DNA from 2 places in the Kocuria cellulosilytica genome. Region 1 is predicted to be linked to the other one. Evidence: riboswitches for the same ligand, from Rfam matches in the RefSeq annotation. Region 1 holds a riboswitch; the other holds the start of a gene.
What was found. Region 1 has a riboswitch for S-adenosylmethionine ahead of RCG67_RS16095 (O-acetylhomoserine aminocarboxypropyltransferase/cysteine synthase family protein). Riboswitches for the same ligand answer to the same signal wherever they lie in the genome.
Positions count from the first base shown of each region.

Region 2: it holds a riboswitch for S-adenosylmethionine, as region 1 does, so the genes downstream of both, RCG67_RS05080 (O-acetylhomoserine aminocarboxypropyltransferase/cysteine synthase family protein) here and RCG67_RS16095 (O-acetylhomoserine aminocarboxypropyltransferase/cysteine synthase family protein) in region 1, are expected to answer to the same signal.

Region 1 is NZ_JAVFWZ010000014.1:36,021-39,193, reverse strand. It holds gene RCG67_RS16100 (cystathionine gamma-synthase) at 1-605, opposite strand, end outside; gene RCG67_RS16095 (O-acetylhomoserine aminocarboxypropyltransferase/cysteine synthase family protein) at 614-1,942, opposite strand; SAM riboswitch class IV at 1,957-2,097, opposite strand; gene RCG67_RS16090 (Lrp/AsnC family transcriptional regulator) at 2,199-2,651, opposite strand; gene RCG67_RS16085 (thiamine pyrophosphate-dependent dehydrogenase E1 component subunit alpha) at 2,895-3,173, shown strand, end outside.
Region 2 is NZ_JAVFWZ010000002.1:537,605-540,777, forward strand. It holds gene RCG67_RS05075 (SLC13 family permease) at 1-946, shown strand, start outside; SAM riboswitch class I at 1,058-1,156, shown strand; gene RCG67_RS05080 (O-acetylhomoserine aminocarboxypropyltransferase/cysteine synthase family protein) at 1,238-2,581, shown strand; gene RCG67_RS05085 (CoA-binding protein) at 2,578-3,072, shown strand; gene RCG67_RS05090 (OsmC family protein) at 3,137-3,173, opposite strand, start outside.

The DNA.
Region 1 (3,173 bases):
GCGTGCGCGCCGAGCTCGAGGGGGTTCTGCAGGTACGGGGACGCGAAGGTGTTGTCGACGACGAGCAGCGCCCCGGCCTCCTCGGCCAGCCGCGCCCAGGCCGCGACGTCGGCGATGCCGAGCAGCGGGTTGGACGGCGTCTCGAGCCACAGCACCCGGGTGCTGCCGGGCCGCACGGCCGCGCGGACGGCATCGAGGTCGGTGCTGTCCACGGGCGTGGAGGCGATGTCCCACGGGGCGAGGACCCTGGTGATCAGCCGGTTGGTGCCGCCGTAGCCGTCGGCGCCGAGCACGATGTGGTCGCCGGGGCGCAGCACCGCGCGCAGCAGGGCGTCCTCGGCGGCGATCCCCGAGGCGAACGCGAAGCCGCGCTCCCCCCGCTCCAGGGCCGCGAGCTGCTCCTCGAAGCCGCTGCGGGTGGGGTTGGAGCCGCGGCTGTACTCGTGGCCGGCGCGCAGCACGTTGATCCCGTCCTGGGCGAACGTGGAGGTCTGGTAGATCGGCGGGATGACCGCCCCGGTCAGGGGGTCCGGCTCCTGCCCGGCGTGGACGGCGGTGGTCGTGAAGCCCCGGTGGCGGGTGCGGGCGTCGGTGGGGGGCGTCATGGCAGGGCTCACTTCCGGGTGGTCTGGACGGTGCTGACGACGGTGTCGAGGGCCTGGTCGAGGTCGGCGACGAGGTCCTGCGGGGACTCGAGGCCGACCGACAGCCGGATCGTGGTCCCGGCGATCCCCCCGGCCCGGCGCTGCTCGGGGGTCAGGCGGCAGTGCGTCATGGCCGCGGGGTGGGCCACGAGGCTGCGGGTGTCCCCCACGTTGGCGACCAGCTTGAACAGCCGCAGCGCGTCGATGAAGGGGCCCACGGCGGCGTCCGGGGCGGCGAGGTCGAAGGAGAACACGGAGCCGGTCCCGCGCGGGAAGTCCCGGGCCGCGATCCCGGCGCCGGGGTCCCCGGGCACGCCGGGGTGGTGGACGCGGGCGACGGCGGGGTGCCCGGCCAGGAACTCGGCCACCGCCAGGGCCGAGGCCGTGTGGCGGGCCACGCGCAGGTCGAGGGTCTCGGTGCCCTGCAGGATCTGCCCGGCGTTGAACGGGGAGAGCGTGGTGCCGAGGTCGTGCACGTACTTGGCGCGGACCAGGTGCAGGTAGGGGGCGGCCCCGGCGCACTTCTCGACGAGGCTGAGCCCGCCCCAGCGGGCGCGGGCCTGCGTGAACTGCGGCCACTTCTCCGGCCGCGCGGACCAGTCGAAGGTCCCGCCGTCCACGACCGCCCCGGCCAGCGCGTTGCCGTGCCCGCCCAGGAACTTGGTGGCCGAGTGCACCACGATGTCGGCGCCCTTCTCGAGCGGCCGGTACAGGGCCGGGGACGCGAGGGTGTTGTCGACGACGACGGGCACCCCGGCGGCCCGGGCGACGTCGGCGATGCCGGGCAGGTCCGGGAGGGTGGCCAGCGGATTGCCGATGGACTCCAGCAGGAACGCCCGGGTGTCGGGGCGCACGGCCGCGGCCCACGCCCCCGGGGCGGTGGGGTCCACGAAGGAGACCTCGATGCCGCAGTCCGCGAAGGTGTCGGTGAGCAGGTCCACGGTCCCGCCGTAGAGCTTCTCCGAGGCCACGAGGTGCTTGCCGGCGCCCTGCCCGAGCAGCGCGAGCAGCGCGACGGCCACCGCGGACTGCCCGGAGCCGGTGGCCACCGCGCCCGCGCCGCCCTCGAGGTCGCTGATCCGCTGCTCGAGCACCGCCACCGTGGGATTGCCGGTGCGCGTGTAGGTGAAGCCCGGCCGGGTCTGGGCGAACATCTGCCGGGCCGCCTCGTAGTCGGGGAACTCGAACGCCGCGGTCTGGTAGATCGGCACCGTCAGGGTGCGCTGGGCGACCTCGCCGTGGGTGCCCGCGTGGATCTGCCGGGTCGCGAGGTCGTGGTCGGTCACGGGGATGGACATGGCGCTGCTCCTGTGCCTTGCTCTTACCCGCACCGGACGGCCGCGGTCCCCGGTGGGGGCACGGAGGATGCAGGCCGCTTCTTCATCCGAACCACCCAATGAGCATGGGGTTGGTGCGTGACCCAGTCGGAGCTTCGCGGTCACGTCTCGTGAAGCTGGAACAACACTATGCGCAGAGGTAGTGACTGTCCCTCCGCGACCGAAGATGACGACCGTGACGGAACATGACGCCGGCGGTGCGCGCCGGGCCCGCGGCTCAGGCCCGGGTGTCGATGTCCTCGAAGATCAGGAACGTCTGGGTGTCCACCACCCCGGGCAGCTGCTGGATGTGCTCGAAGATCACCTGCCGCAGGTGCACGGTGTCCACGGCCCGCACGAGGAGCATGACGTCGAAGTTCCCGCCCACCAGGGCGATGTGGTGCACGGCGGGGATCGCCCGCAGCTGGGCGCACAGCTCCCGCCAGGTGTTCTGCTGGAGCTTGAGCGTCACATAGGCGGAGGCCTGCAGCCCCGCCCGCACCGGGTCGATCACGGTGCTGAAGCTCAGGATCACGCCCTCGTCCCGCAGCCGGTTGATCCGGGCGTAGGCGTGGGCGCGGGAGACGTGCACGGCCGCGGCGATCGCGGTGACCGACTGCCTCGCGTCCCGGGACAGCTCCGCGAGGATCTTCCGGTCGGTCTCGTCCAGGGACACGGGGGTCGAGGGCACGGCGGGCTCCTTCGGGGTGGGTGGGTCGCGGGGTCCGTCAGCGCGCCGGACGAATGCGTGTGCTCCACGCCACACTAGAACATTTCGTCCACACTGTCTGCGCTGTCTGTCTCAGTCTTCTGCACTTTCCGGCCTCTCTGGATACGAAGCATGTCCAGTTCGCATACTGGGGAGACAGAGTTGCACCAGCCTTCCTGCCTCCCCGGGCCCGTGCGCGGACCGGGGACCGACCGAGGGGACACCATGAGCCAGACCGTCGAGACCCCCGAGGACCCGATCCTCCGGGCCTCCCAGACCTTCGGCATCACGCCGGAGCAGTACATGCTCCCGGCCCGCGGCGAGATCCGCATGGTCGATCCGAGCGGGCGGCTGCTCGCCCCCGAGGAGCAGGGCACCGGCCCCGGCCACGAGTACCCGCTGCCCGACCGGGACGTGCTGCTGGACGCCTACGAGAAGCTGGTGGTGGGCCGGCGGGTCAACGACCAGAACTCCGCGCTGGTCCGGCAGGGCCGCATGGCCGTC
Region 2 (3,173 bases), on a different contig from region 1:
CCTGTCGATCGCCTGGGCGGCCACCATCGGCGGCCTGGGCACGCTGCTGGGCTCCCCGCCCAACGCGATCGTCGCCGGCTACATCAGCGAGGAGCTGGGCCAGACGGTGGGCTTCGCCCAGTGGATGATGCTCGGGGTGCCGATCGTGGTGGTGTTCATCGGGCTGGCCTGGCTGCTCCTCACCCGGGTCCTGTTCCGCTTCCACCTCGAGGAGGTCCCCGGGGGCAAGGAGCTGATCAACGAGGAGATCGCCGCCCTGGGCCCGATGAGCCAGGGCGAGAAGATCGTGCTGGGCGTGTTCGTGGCCGCGGCGTTTCTCTGGATCGTCCCGGGGCTGCTCTCCGGGATCGGCGACATCGGCGAGCAGCTGCCCTGGCTGGGCCTGTTCGACGACACGGTGGTGGCCATCGGCGCCGGTGTGGTGCTCTTCCTGCTGCCCGGCGACCGGCAGGGCAACATGACCCTGGAGTGGAAGGACGCCGAGGAAGGCCTGCCCTGGGGCGTGCTGCTGCTCTTCGGCGGCGGTCTGTCGCTGGCCGCGGCCGTGGCCGGCACCGGACTGGACGCCTGGTTCGGCGCGCAGGTCACCGGGCTGGGCGCGCTGCCGATCGTGCTGCTGCTGGCGGCGGTGGTCACGATCGTGCTGCTGCTGACCGAGATCACGTCCAACACCGCCACCGCGGCCACCTTCATCCCGATCCTGGGCGGGGTCGCCGTGGGCATCGGGGTGGACCCCATGACCCTGCTGATCCCGGCCGCGCTGGCCGCGACGTGTGCGTTCATGCTCCCGGTGGGCACCCCGCCCAACGCCATCGTCTACGCCACGGGCCAGGTCAAGATCACCGAGATGGTCCGCGGCGGCATCGTGCTCAACATCGTGGGCGTCATCCTGATCACCCTCTTCACGGTACTGATCGGCCCGTTCGCGCTGGGCCTGGTGATCTGACCGGTCCTCGTGCACGTCCGGCCGGCCGCCGCCGCGGGGCCGGCCGGACGCCGCGGCGGCGGAGCGTGCGCCCGGTTGGCGCGGGGCGGCCCGGGGCAGCACAATGGGACGCAGCCATCCCGAGCGGCCGAGAGACCTGGATCGACGACGCCGCAGCAACCGTGGTCGACGTCGCAGACCGCACGGTGCTACCGCCAGAACCGATGGAGCAGCGCACCCCCGGCCCGCTCGCCCGGGTCCGTCTCCGCCCGGGACCGTCCAGCGGCACCACTTGCACGAGGAGTTCTCCCCATGGCCGACCACCAGTTCGGGTTCCGCACCCGGGCCCTGCACGCCGGGGGCACCCCCGACGCCGAGCACGGCGCCCGCGCGGTCCCGATCTACCAGACCAGCTCGTTCGTCTTCAAGGACGCCGACGACGCCGCCAACCTGTTCGCCCTGCAGAAGTACGGCAACATCTACTCCCGCATCGGCAACCCGACCGTCGCGGCCTTCGAGGAGCGCATCGCCTCCCTCGAGGGCGGCATCGGCGCCGTGGCCACCGCCTCCGGGATGTCCGCCGAGTTCCTCGTGTTCGCCGCGCTCGCCCGGGCCGGGGACCACATCGTGGCCTCCGCCCAGCTCTACGGGGGGACGGTCACCCAGCTGGACGTCACCCTGCGCCGCTTCGGCATCGAGACCACGTTCGTCCCGGGCACGGACCCCGCCGACTACCGGGCCGCCGTGCGCCCGGGGACGAAGGCCGTCTACACGGAGGTCGTGGCCAACCCGTCCGGGGAGATCGCCGACCTGGAGGGCCTCGCCGCGGTCGCGCACGAGGCCGGCGTCCCGCTCGTCGTCGACTCGACGATGACCCCGCCCTACCTGATCCGCCCGTTCGAGCACGGGGCGGACATCGTCATCCACTCGGCGACCAAGTTCCTGGGCGGCCACGGCACCACGCTGGGCGGCGTCGTCGTCGAGTCCGGCCGCTTCGACTGGGCGAACGGCAACTTCCCGTCCATGACCGAGCCGGTGCCGACGTACAACGACGTCACCTGGTGGGGGAACTTCGGGGAGTACGGGTTCCTGACCAGGCTGCGCACCGAGCAGCTGCGGGACATCGGCCCCGCTCTGGCGCCCCAGTCCGCGTGGAACCTGCTCCAGGGCGTCGAGACGCTGCCGCAGCGCATGGACGCGCACCTGGCCAACGCGCACGTCGTCGCACGCTGGCTGGAGGAGGACCCGCGCGTCTCCTACGTCAACTGGGCGGGGCTGCCGAGCCATCCGCACCACGACCGGGCGCAGAAGTACCTGCCCCTCGGCCCGGGCGCCGTGTTCGCGTTCGGGGTCTCCCCCACGGACCGGCTCGGCGGACGGGAGGTCGGCGCCCGCTTCATCGAGAACCTGCAGCTGGCCAGCCACCTCGCCAACATCGGCGACGCCCGCACCCTCGTCCTGCACCCGGCCTCGACCACCCACCAGCAGCTGAGCGCCGAGCAGCTGCTGCGGGCCGGGGTGCGGGAGGACCTCATCCGCCTGTCGGTGGGCCTCGAGGACGTCGAGGACATCCTCTGGGACCTGGACCAGGCCCTCTCCGCGGCGACCGGGCTCGCCCGGGAGTCCGCCCCGACCGCCGAAGGAGTGCTCCGATGACCGCCGAGACCCGCACCTGGACGGGGCCGAGCGCGCCCGAGCGGCTGAACATCCTGCACGGCACCGAGTCGATCGCCATCGTGGGCGCCTCCGACAAGCCCTCCCGCGCCTCCTACTTCGTCTCGACCTACCTGCTGTCCTCCTCGCCGTACCGGGTGTACTTCGTCAACCCGGTGCTGCGGGAGATCATGGGCCGGCCGGTCTACCCGTCGCTGGCGGACCTGCCGGAGGTCCCCGACGTGGTGGACGCGTTCCGGCGCCACGACGACCTCCCGGACGTGGCCCGCGACGCGGTGGCCGTCGGGGCCAGGACGCTGTGGCTGCAGCTGGGCTCCTGGCACGAGGAGGCCGCGCGGATCGCCGAGGAGGGCGGGCTCACGGTGGTCATGGACCGCTGCGTGAAGATCGAGCACGCCCGCTTCCACGGCGGGCTCCACCTGGCCGGCTTCAACACCGGGGTCATCTCGGCGAGGCGGCAGGTCCTGGCCTGAGACGCGCAACGGTCCCGGAGGCCTGGGGCTTCCGGGACCGTTCCGCGCCGCGAGCGGCAGGCCGCTACGCGCGCTCGAGGACGAACCGCACGTCCGCCTTC